One region of the Streptomyces sp. NBC_00988 genome, then DNA from elsewhere that is predicted to be linked to it. Evidence: riboswitches for the same ligand, from Rfam matches in the RefSeq annotation. Region 1 holds a riboswitch; each other region holds the start of a gene.
What was found. Region 1 has a riboswitch for S-adenosylmethionine ahead of OG496_RS53690 (ABC transporter substrate-binding protein). Riboswitches for the same ligand answer to the same signal wherever they lie in the genome.
Positions count from the first base shown of each region.

Region 2: it holds a riboswitch for S-adenosylmethionine, as region 1 does, so the genes downstream of both, OG496_RS18205 (aminotransferase class V-fold PLP-dependent enzyme) here and OG496_RS53690 (ABC transporter substrate-binding protein) in region 1, are expected to answer to the same signal.
Region 3: it holds a riboswitch for S-adenosylmethionine, as region 1 does, so the genes downstream of both, OG496_RS47435 (amino acid ABC transporter permease) here and OG496_RS53690 (ABC transporter substrate-binding protein) in region 1, are expected to answer to the same signal.

Region 1 covers NZ_CP108730.1:11,922,596-11,925,858, reverse strand. The annotation lists gene OG496_RS53695 (ABC transporter permease) at 1-98, opposite strand, end outside; gene OG496_RS53690 (ABC transporter substrate-binding protein) at 95-1,729, opposite strand; SAM riboswitch class IV at 1,962-2,071, opposite strand; partial or broken gene OG496_RS53685 (AAA family ATPase) at 2,148-2,684, opposite strand; gene OG496_RS53680 (LLM class flavin-dependent oxidoreductase) at 2,690-3,263, opposite strand, start outside.
Region 2 covers NZ_CP108730.1:4,009,873-4,013,135, forward strand. The annotation lists gene OG496_RS18200 (hypothetical protein) at 1-31, opposite strand, end outside; gene OG496_RS18205 (aminotransferase class V-fold PLP-dependent enzyme) at 42-1,403, opposite strand; SAM riboswitch class IV at 1,569-1,685, opposite strand; gene trpD (anthranilate phosphoribosyltransferase) at 1,762-2,826, opposite strand; gene OG496_RS18215 (cytochrome bc complex cytochrome b subunit) at 2,961-3,263, opposite strand, start outside.
Region 3 covers NZ_CP108730.1:10,502,957-10,506,219, forward strand. The annotation lists gene OG496_RS47420 (alginate lyase family protein) at 1-267, shown strand, start outside; gene OG496_RS47425 (putative leader peptide) at 385-498, shown strand; gene OG496_RS47430 (glutathione S-transferase C-terminal domain-containing protein) at 567-1,460, shown strand; SAM riboswitch class IV at 1,538-1,645, shown strand; gene OG496_RS47435 (amino acid ABC transporter permease) at 1,980-2,960, shown strand; gene OG496_RS47440 (amino acid ABC transporter ATP-binding protein) at 2,957-3,263, shown strand, end outside.

The sequences.
Region 1 (3,263 bases):
AAGCGGACCAGCAGGTAGCGGGCGAGTCCGTACCCGCCAGCGCCGTCGGCGGGGCTGCCGACGACGCCGGGGGTCGTCTCCTGGGTCAGGGCGCTCACTTCGTCGACAGTCCTGCCCAGCGGAAGGTGTACGCGCTGGTCAGCGCGTCCGGCACACCGCCGACATCGGTGCGGGTGACGATCGCGGTGGACCCCTGGAGCAGCGGCAGCAGCGGCACCTGCGCGGCGGCCTTGTCCTGGGCCTGCTTGAGGAGTTCGGCGCGCTTGGCCGCGTCGGTCTCGGTCTCCTCCTTCTGGATCAGCGACCGTACGGCGGGGTCGTCGTAGCCGTTGGCGACCCAGCTGTTGGCCGAGTAGAAGGGCGAGAGGTAGTTGTCGGCGTCCAAGTAGTCGGCGTACCAGCCGAGTTGGTAGAGCGGGTAGAGGTGCTTGACGCGGTCCTTGCCGTACTGGGTCCACTCGGTGGACTGGAGGTTCACCTTGAACAGCCCCGTCGCTTCGAGCTGGGTCTTGACGAGCGCGTACTCGTCGGCCGAGGACGAGCCGTAATGGTCGCTGTTGTACTGGAGGTTGAGGGTGACGGGAGTGGTCACCTTCGCCGCCTTCAGCCGTGCGGCGGCCACTGTCTTGTCGGGGCCGCCCTTCTTGTCGCCGTAGAGCGACTTGAAGGAGTCGGTGGCGCCGGTGAGTCCGTCGGGCACCGAGCTGTACAGCGGCTGGTAGCTGTTCTTGTAGACCTGCTGGGCGAGTTGGGCCCGGTCGACGGAGTCGGCGACGGCCTGGCGGACGGCCAGCGCCTTGGTCTTGTCGGCGTCCTTGGTCTTGGTGCCGTAGGGCTGGGTCTGGAGGTCGAAGACGATGTAACGGATGCCGTTGCCGGAGCCGGTGTGGACCTTGATGTCCTTCTTCTTGGCCAGGTCGTCGAGGTCGGCGGTGGTGAGGGTGCGGTAGACGGCGTCGACGGTGCCCTGCTGGACGTCGAGCTTCAGGTTGCTGGCGTCGGTGTAGTACTTGAGCTGGATGTTCTTGGTCTTCGGGGTGCCCAACTGGCCGCCGTAGGCGCTGTTTTCGGTGAAGGAGACGAGCGAGTTCTTGTCGTAGTCAGTGACGCCGTACGGGCCGTTCCAGGGCTTGGCCGTGACGATGGCCTTGTCGTCGAGGATCTTGTCCGCGGGGAAGGTCTGTTCGTCGACGACGTAGCCGGCCGCGGTGGACAACACCTGGGGGAACAGAGTGTCGTTGGCGGACTTGAGGGTGAAGACGACCGTGGTCGGTGACGGGGCGGCGACCGAGGCGAGGTTGTACAGGAGCGACGAGGGGCCGTTCTCGTCGGCGATCTTCAGGGTCCGGTCGAAGCTGAACTTGACGTCGGAGGAGGTGAGTTGGTGACCGTTCGCGAACTTCAGGCCCTTCCTGAGCGTCACCGTGTATTGCTTGGGACCCGTCAGTTCGATGCCGGTGGCGAGGTCCGGGGAGACCTCGGTGGCGCCGTTCCTCACGCTGAGGAGGGTCGCGTAGACCTCGCTCTCGATGGTGCCGGAGCCCGCGTCCCAGGCGCCCGCCGGGTCGAGGCTGGTCACCTGGTCGGTGGTGCCGACGGTGATCGTCGGACCGCCGGAAGCAGCGGTGGTCCTGCTGCTGGTGCAGCCGGTGAGGGCGACCAGGAAGGCCGTGCCGAGGGACAGGGCGCCGAGGGGCCGAAGAGGTCTGTGGGTGCTGGAGTGTGCCATGGCTGGTCTCTGTCTCCGCATGGGTGGGTGCGCGAAAGGGGTGCGGCGGCAGGACATGCCGGGCGCGCGCTGTCGCGTGAAGGGTGAGGGTGGAGGTGCCGCGCGAGGAACGGGTCAGCTGTGACAGAGACAGCTGGAGACCAGCAGCAGATCCACATGACGCCGGGAGCACAGCACGAGGCCGGTTGCCACGTCGTCCTCCTAGGGGTGTCGCCGGCAACTGAGGCCGGTGGGAACGCACTTGCAGAACAGGAACATCCGCCGAGCCGTCACCTGGGGCACCCCACTGCGTCGAGGGTTGCCGTCCGGCCAGCCAGGGCTTGATCACCGGAACTCGTAGCTCGCGCTCACCGTAGATCGACTGTTCTTCCGGCGTCAAGACGCCCCCGGGCCTCGCACCGGTGCGAGGGGAAAGCACTCACCGCCGCGGCAGGAGCTGGAGTCGATCGAGGTGGTGGAGAAGGGAGTTGAGCGATTCCCGCGGTCGGTCCCCGGCGGTGTCGAGGGTGATGTGGTCACGGTTCCAGGGTTCTTAGTCCCGCCGGCGGACCTGCTGCCAGTCCGGAAGCGGCAGATCGGGAATGTCGACCGACCGGGATGTCACCCGCTGCCGATGCTCGGCCGGATCCGAGCAGATCACTTCGACCTCCACGACCGGAACGCCCGCCCGGGCCCCCACGTCGCGCCAGCTGTCGCGGGTGACGGCCAGCGGATTGACCGACTCCGCGATCACGGTGAGACCCTGCCGGAGGTGTTCCTCGGCCAGGGCGTACCCGACGACGTAGCCGGCCGGCCCGACGGGATGCCGCGCCAGGCCAGAGCGGACGAGGGCCTGCTCGATGGTGTCGACGCGCAGGTGTACCGCCCCGATGCGTGCGGCCAGGAGTCGGGACAGCGTGGTCTTCCCGGTGCCGGGGAGTCCGCCGATGACGACGAGGACGGCGTTCGACAGCACGCGGATCAGCGCAGCCGGGGCAGGAGTTGGTCTCCGACGCGGATGATCTCCTGTTTGTAGGGCGTGTCGGAGAGGACGAAGTGGGTGATGCCGAGCTTGCGGTAGTTGTCCAGCGCCGTGGCCACGGCGGCGGCGGAGCCGACCAGCCAGGTCGTCGCCGCTCCCCCGCCGCCGAACCTGCCCGGTGTGGTGTAGAGGCAGGTGTCGAGCACCTCGCCCCGGGCGGCGAGGTCGTAGAGCCGCTGCTGTCCGACGGCCGCCTTCCGGTTCCCCGTCCAGGTCAGCTCGTCACCTGGGCCGGCCGCCATGCGCGCGACCCTCTCCTGCGCCGCCCGCCACGCCTCCTCCGTGGTGTCGCGCACCACGGTGGTGATCCGCAGGCCGAATTCGAGTGGCCGGTGCCGACGGCCGACCTGGTCGCTCAACGCCCTGAGCCGGTCGACGCGTTCGGCGAGTCCGGCGAGGGGTTCGCCCCAGAAGAGCTGCACGTCCGCCTCGGCCGCCGACACCCGCTCGGCGGCCTCGGACGCGCCGCCGAAGTAGAGCGTCGGATGTGCTCTGCCGGCCGTCGTCCAGGGG
Region 2 (3,263 bases), 7.9 Mb from region 1:
CCGACTCACTCACCCGAGGTGGAATGCCCACCCTGGGATCATCACACGGCCGGCACGCAACGGCCGTCCTCCGTACGGTAGTTCCACTTGGCGCCGTCGGTCACGAGCTCCCGTACGGCCGTGATGAACCGCTCGACGTGCTCGTCCGGAGTGCCCGCGCCGAAGCTCACGCGGATGGCGTTGAGGGACTTCTCGCCCGGGGCCGCCTCGGGGGCGCCGCACTCGCCCTGGGTCTGGGGGTCGCTGCCCAGCAGGGTGCGGACCAGGGGGTGGGCGCAGAAGAGGCCGTCGCGGACGCCGATGCCGTACTCGGCGGAGAGCGCGGCGGCGAAGTGGGAGCTGTTCCAGCCGTCGACGACGAAGGAGATCACGCCCACCCTCGGGGCGTCGTCGCCGAACAAAGACAGCACGCGCACCTCCGGGACCTCGGCCAGGCCCGCCCGCACCTTCTCGATCAGGTGCTGCTCGCGGGCGACCAGGGTGTCGAAGCCCGCCTCCGTGAGCGCCTTGCAGGCCGACGCGATGGAGTAGGCGCCGATGACGTTCGGGGAGCCGGCCTCGTGGCGGGCCGCGCTGTCGTGCCACTCCACGTCCACTCCCCCGTCCTCGCGCCGCGTGACCTTGCGGCTGGCGCCGCCGCCCGCGAGGTAGGGGTCGGCCGCCTGGAGCCAGTCGGCGCGGCCGGCCAGGACGCCCGAGCCGAAGGGGGCGTAGAGCTTGTGGCCGGAGAAGGCGATCCAGTCGACGTCGAGGTCCTGGACGGACACCGGGTGGTGCGGGGCGAGTTGGGCGGCGTCCAGGACGATCCGGGCGCCGTGGGCGTGCGCCGCGGCCGCCAGCTCCCGTACCGGCCACAGCTCGCCGGTGACGTTCGAGGCGCCGGTGACGCAGACCAGGGCCGGGCCCTGGGGGTCGCGGGCGGCGAGGGCCTGCTCCAGGGTCTCAACGGCCTGGCCCGGGGTGCGCGGGGCGTTGAGGTAGGTGACCCGGGCGTTCTTCCAGGGGAGCAGGGACGCGTGGTGCTCGGTCTCGAAGACGAAGACCTGGCAGTCGGCCGGGAGGGCGGCGGCGAGGAGGTTCAGGGAGTCCGTCGTGGAGCGGGTGAAGATCAGCTGGTCGTCGGGGCGGCAGTCCAGGAACTCCTCGACCGTCCTGCGGGCGTTCTCGAACAGGTCCGTCGACAGCTGCGAGAGGTAGCCGGCGCCGCGGTGCACGCTGCCGTAGTACGGGGCGTAGGCCGCCACGTCGTCCCAGACGCGCTGGAGGGCGGGGGCGCTGGCCGCGTAGTCGAGCGCCGCGTAGGTGACTTCGCCGCCCGTGACGAGCGGGACGGTGACATCCCGGCCGAGAACGGGCAGCTGGGCACAAATGGTCTGAGCGGCGGCAACGGTGGAGACAGACATGGCGAACTCCCGTGAGAGGCAGGCGAATTCACTGCGCGAGCGGACACGGCTTCGGCGCAGGAAAGGGTGAAAGGGGATGTGCGGAGTGGGGGCTTCGCGCCCTATCGCATTCGCTTGCTCACAGAGAGCTCCCTCGATGACCAGGACCCCTGGTGTCTTTCGAGGGGCCCGCGCTTGCCGCAGACCTCGCTGCCCACGGCCTGGTCTTCACCCGGGGCACCCCGCCACGGACGGAGGGTTGCCGGACAGTCGGCCGGGGCCTCATGACTGTCACTCATGACCTGGTCAGAAAACCTACGCGAGGTGATCGTCGTCCCGCAACCCGTGTCCGGATCGCGGGACGACGACCGCCGTACCGCTATGCGTTGCTGGCGGCCGCCCAGCGCTCCAGCGTGCGCTTGGCCGCCCCCGAGTCGACCGACTCCCGAGCCTTCTCCATCCCGGCCCGGATCCGGTCCACCAGCGGCCCGTCCCCGGCCTCAAGCGCCACCAGGGCAGCCGCCGAGTTCAGGAGTACGGCGTCCCGTACGGGGCCGGTCTCGCCGTCCAGGAGACGGCGGGCGACGCCGGCGTTGTACTCGGGGTCGGCGCCGCGCAGGGCTTCCACGGGGACCAGTTCGAGGCCGACGTCCCTCGGGTCGAAGGCCTCCTCGGTGACCTTGCCGTCGCGGACGATCCACACCCGGGAGGTGGCCGTGGTCGTCAGCTCGTCGAGGCCGTCGTCGCCGCGGAACACCAGCGCGGAGGAGCCGCGTTCGGCAAGCACGCCGGCGATGAGCCCGGCCATGCGGGTGTCGAAGCAGCCGACCGCCGACGAGGTGACCCTGGCCGGGTTGGTCAGCGGACCGAGGAGGTTGAACGCGGTCGGCACCCCCAGGTCCCGCCGGACCGCGCCCGCGAACCGCATCGTGGGGTGGAACTTCGCCGCGAAGCAGAACGTGATCCCGGCCTCCTCCACCACCTGCGCGACCCGCTCGGGCGACAGCTCCAGGTTGATGCCGAGCCGCTCCAGCACGTCGGAGGAACCGCTCGCCGAGGACGAGGCGCGGTTGCCGTGCTTGACGACCCTCGCGCCGGTGCCCGCGATCACGATGGCGGACATCGTCGAGATGTTGACCGTCTTGGCCCGGTCGCCGCCCGTACCGACGATGTCGACGGCCGGCCCCGGGATGTCCAGCGGCTTCGCGTGGGCGTACATCGTCTCGACGAGGCCGTTGATCTCCTCGACGGTCTCGCCCTTGGCCCGCAGCGCCACCAGGAAGCCCGCGATCTGGGCGTCCGCCGCCTCACCGCTCATGATGCGGTCCATCGCCCACGCCGTGTCGGCGGTGCTCAGGTCCTGTCCGGCCAGCAGCGCGCTCAGTACGTCGGGCCAGGAACGGGCCGCCGCGGTGTCGCCTCCAGCGGGGGTCACAGCGCTCATACGGCCGCTCCTGAGTGTCGTAGAAACCTGGTTTCCCTATGCGTCCCCACCCTATCCAGCGCGGGGCACGGCGAAGGGCCCCGTCCGGTGTTCGGACGGGGCCCTTCGACTGTGGCGTGGCGACGCCTCAGCGATCAGTGGTGGCCGTGGCCGCTCGTGATCTCCTTGTACTCCTCGACGGTGGGCTTGGGGATCTGGGACTCCTCGCCGTAGTACGCCTCGCTCAGCTTGGCGCGCAGCTTCTGGGAACCCTTCACCTTGCGCTCGACGCCGTTGTCGTCGACGGTCGCGCCGATCGCGGCCGGCTCGTACTGCTCGTGCGCGGTGAGCGTGTGCAGCGCGTCCTGGCTGAGCGGCTCGTGGATCTCGACGAACTCACCGTGCGGCAGGCGCTTGATGATGCCCGACTCGCGGCCGTGCAGCACCTTGTCCCGGTC
Region 3 (3,263 bases), 1.4 Mb from region 1:
GACGTGCCCTACACCACCTACAGCTGGGGGACCGGCCAGACCTGTTCCTACAGCGAGCAGACCGTCATCGCCTCCGGCTCCAGGGGCCAGGTCCGCCCGGTGTGGGCGATGCTCCACTACCACTACAACCGGCGCCTGTACCTCGACGACAAGTACATCTCCGCGATGGCCTACTCGGTCGCCCCCGAGGGCGGAGGGGGTGACTACGGCTCCACCAGCGGCGGCTACGACCAGCTCGGCTTCGGCACCCTGATGTACGCGAAGTAGCGGCCCGGCGCGTCCACGGGTCGGGCATCCGTGCCCGACCCGTGGACGCCCTCTTGACCCCGGGCGACGGCGGATCGACACTCCAGTAGGGAATCCTAGTGAACAGGTAGGGAAACAATGGGGCGCCTTGAGCCGGTCACCACCAGCCGCGTGGACCGTTCGCCTCTTCTGACCTCCCGCCGTCACATCGACCTGCTGCGGGTCTGCAGCGCGCTGAACCCCCCGCGCTGAGCCCCCGTCCTCCGCTCGACGACGCTTCCGCCGCGCGTACGTCCACGCGCCCGTACCCGGGGAGTCCCATGTCCAGCACGTCCAGCACGCCTCTCGCCGCCGTCCCCGCACCCCGCTCCGCCCCCACCTTCCGGGGCCGGATCGGCAGTGACGCGCGCAGCGGGCACTACGCCGTGCCGCGCCGCTACCGCCTCCATCTGTCCACCGCCTGCGCCGACGGCCTCCGCATCGCCGTCACGCACAGCCTGCTCGGCCTCGACGAGAGCTGTCCGGCCGTGTTCCTGTCCGCCGTACCCGACTGTCCGAGTGGTGGACACTCCGCGCTGCGCCCGCTCTACGAGGCGAGCGCGCACCGCTACTCAGGACCGGCCACCGCGCCGGTGCTCAGCGACGACTGGTCCGGCCGGATCGTCAGCACCCACGCTCCCGACATCATGCGCGACCTCGCCCGGCACTTCGGCGAGGGCGGACCCCAGCTGTACCCCTGCGGCGCCGAGTCGGAGATCGAGGCCGTCGAGCGGCTGTGCGCGGAAGGCATCGAGGACGCCGCGCAGCGCGCCGGTGCGGCCGGTGTCGAGCAGGAGGAGCGCGACGCGGCGGTCGGCCGACTGCTGGAGACGCTGGGTTCGCTGGACCGGTGGCTGGACGGCCGCGAGCACATGCTCCGCGACGAACTCACCGCCGCCGACGTCGAGTTGTGGGTGTCGCTGGTGCAGCTCGACACCGTGCACCGCAATCACCTGGACGCCGCCGCCGTGCAGCGCATCGCCGACCACCCCCACCTGTGGGCCTACGCCCGTCGGCTGGCCGCCCACCCGGCCTTCGGCACCCACCTCGACCTCGACGGCATCGCCCGCCGCCACCACGCCCGCTGCCGGGGCCTGGAGGCCGCCGGCGCGGCTGTCCAGATCCTGGACTGGGCGGCCCACGCGGCGGACGAAACAGGAGCTTGCCGCAGCTGAGCGCGGTCTGTGCCGTCCAGTTGATGGACAGCCATTGACATGCGTTCGGACAATTGTCTTAACTTGCGACCCAGAACGGTCATGAGTGTCAGCGACAAGCCCTGGCTTGCTGACCGGCAACCCTCGCACGCGGTGGGGTGCCCCAGGTGACGACCGGACCGGATGACGTTCGGTAAGCGCGAGGCCCCGCGGGGCCGGAACAGTGACAGGTGACGCCATGTACGCAGCTCCCAGGACGGCCACATGCCGCCCGCAGGGCTGCGTACTGTCGTACGCCAACCTGTTCGTCGCCGACCGCGCTGTCGATCTGCTCCGGGTCAGCAGCGCACTGTGTACCGCCTCGGGCCGCGCCCGCTGTCGGGCCTGACGACCAGTCGGCCGACGCACCTCTGACGCACACCCGATCCCGTCGGTGTGCCTGCCCCCTCCCCGCCCCCGGTCCCGTGCACCCGCGCGTGCCGTCCGCCGTCGCGCGTCCACCGCCACGGACCGGGGTCTGTGAACCTGCCGGAGCCCACCATGAGTGAACCCCCAGGCACCACCGTGTCCCTGGCCGACGCCCCGTCCACTGATGCACCGTCAAAACCCCTGACAGCACAGCGAGTTCAGCCGCTGCGCCGGCCCGGCCGGTGGATCGTCACCCTGGTCGTGCTGGTGCTGGTCGCCCAGTTCATCCACGGACTGGTCACCAACTCCTTCTACCAGTGGGACCGCTTCGGCTACTGGTTCCTGCGTCCGACGATCCTCGACGGACTCGTCATCACCCTCGAAGTGGCCGCACTGAGCGCGGTGTTGGGCCTCCTCGGCGGCATCCTGCTCGCCCTGGCCCGGCTCTCCAAGAGCCCGGTACTGCGCGCGGCGAGTTGGACCTACGTATGGGCCTTGCGCTCGATCCCGCTCATCGTGGTGCTGATCTTCCTCTACAACTTCAGCGCCCTCTACCAGACGCTCAGCATCGGCGTCCCCTTCGGCCCCGCCTTCTTCTCCTTCGACGAGTCGAAGCTCGCCACCGACATGGCCGTCGCCGTCGTCGGCCTCAGCCTCAACGAGGCGGCCTACGCGGCGGAAGTGGTCCGCGGCGGCATCCTCTCCGTCGACCAGGGCCAGCACGAGGCGGCCTCCGCCCTCGGCCTGCCCAAGGGCTACCAGTTCCGCAGAATCGTCTTCCCGCAGGCCCTGCGCTCCATCACCCCGAACTACGTCAACCAGCTGATCGGCCTGATCAAGAGCACCTCACTGGTCTTCTACGTCTCGCTGCTCGACCTGTTCGGCTCCGCGCAGACGATGGGCTCCACCTACCCCGGTGACATCGTGCCGCTGCTCCTGGTCGTCACCGTCTGGTACCTGATCCTCACCAGCGTCGTGTCCGTCATCCAGTTCTACGTCGAGCGGCACTACGCCCGGGGCGCCACCCGCTCCCTGCCGCCGACCCCGATCCAGAAACTCCGCACCGGTGTCACCGACCTGCGGGCCCGCATCCGCAGGGAGGCCGCCGTATGACCACCAACACCGTCGAACCGCTGGCGGACATCACACCCGCCGCCGTAGAGGTGCACGACGTGCACAAGTGGTACGGCGCGCACCGGGTGTTGGACGGCGTCGACCTGACCGTGCGGCCCGGCGAGGTCACCGTGATCCTCGGCCCGTCCGGCTCCGGGAAGTCCACGCTGCTGCGGGTCATCAACCACCTGGAGAAGCCCGAGATCGGCTACGTCAGCGTCAACGGCGAGCTGATCGGGGTGCGGCAACAGGGCGGCAGGCTCAAGGAGTTGAGCGAGCGGGCCATCCTCGCGCAGCGCAGCC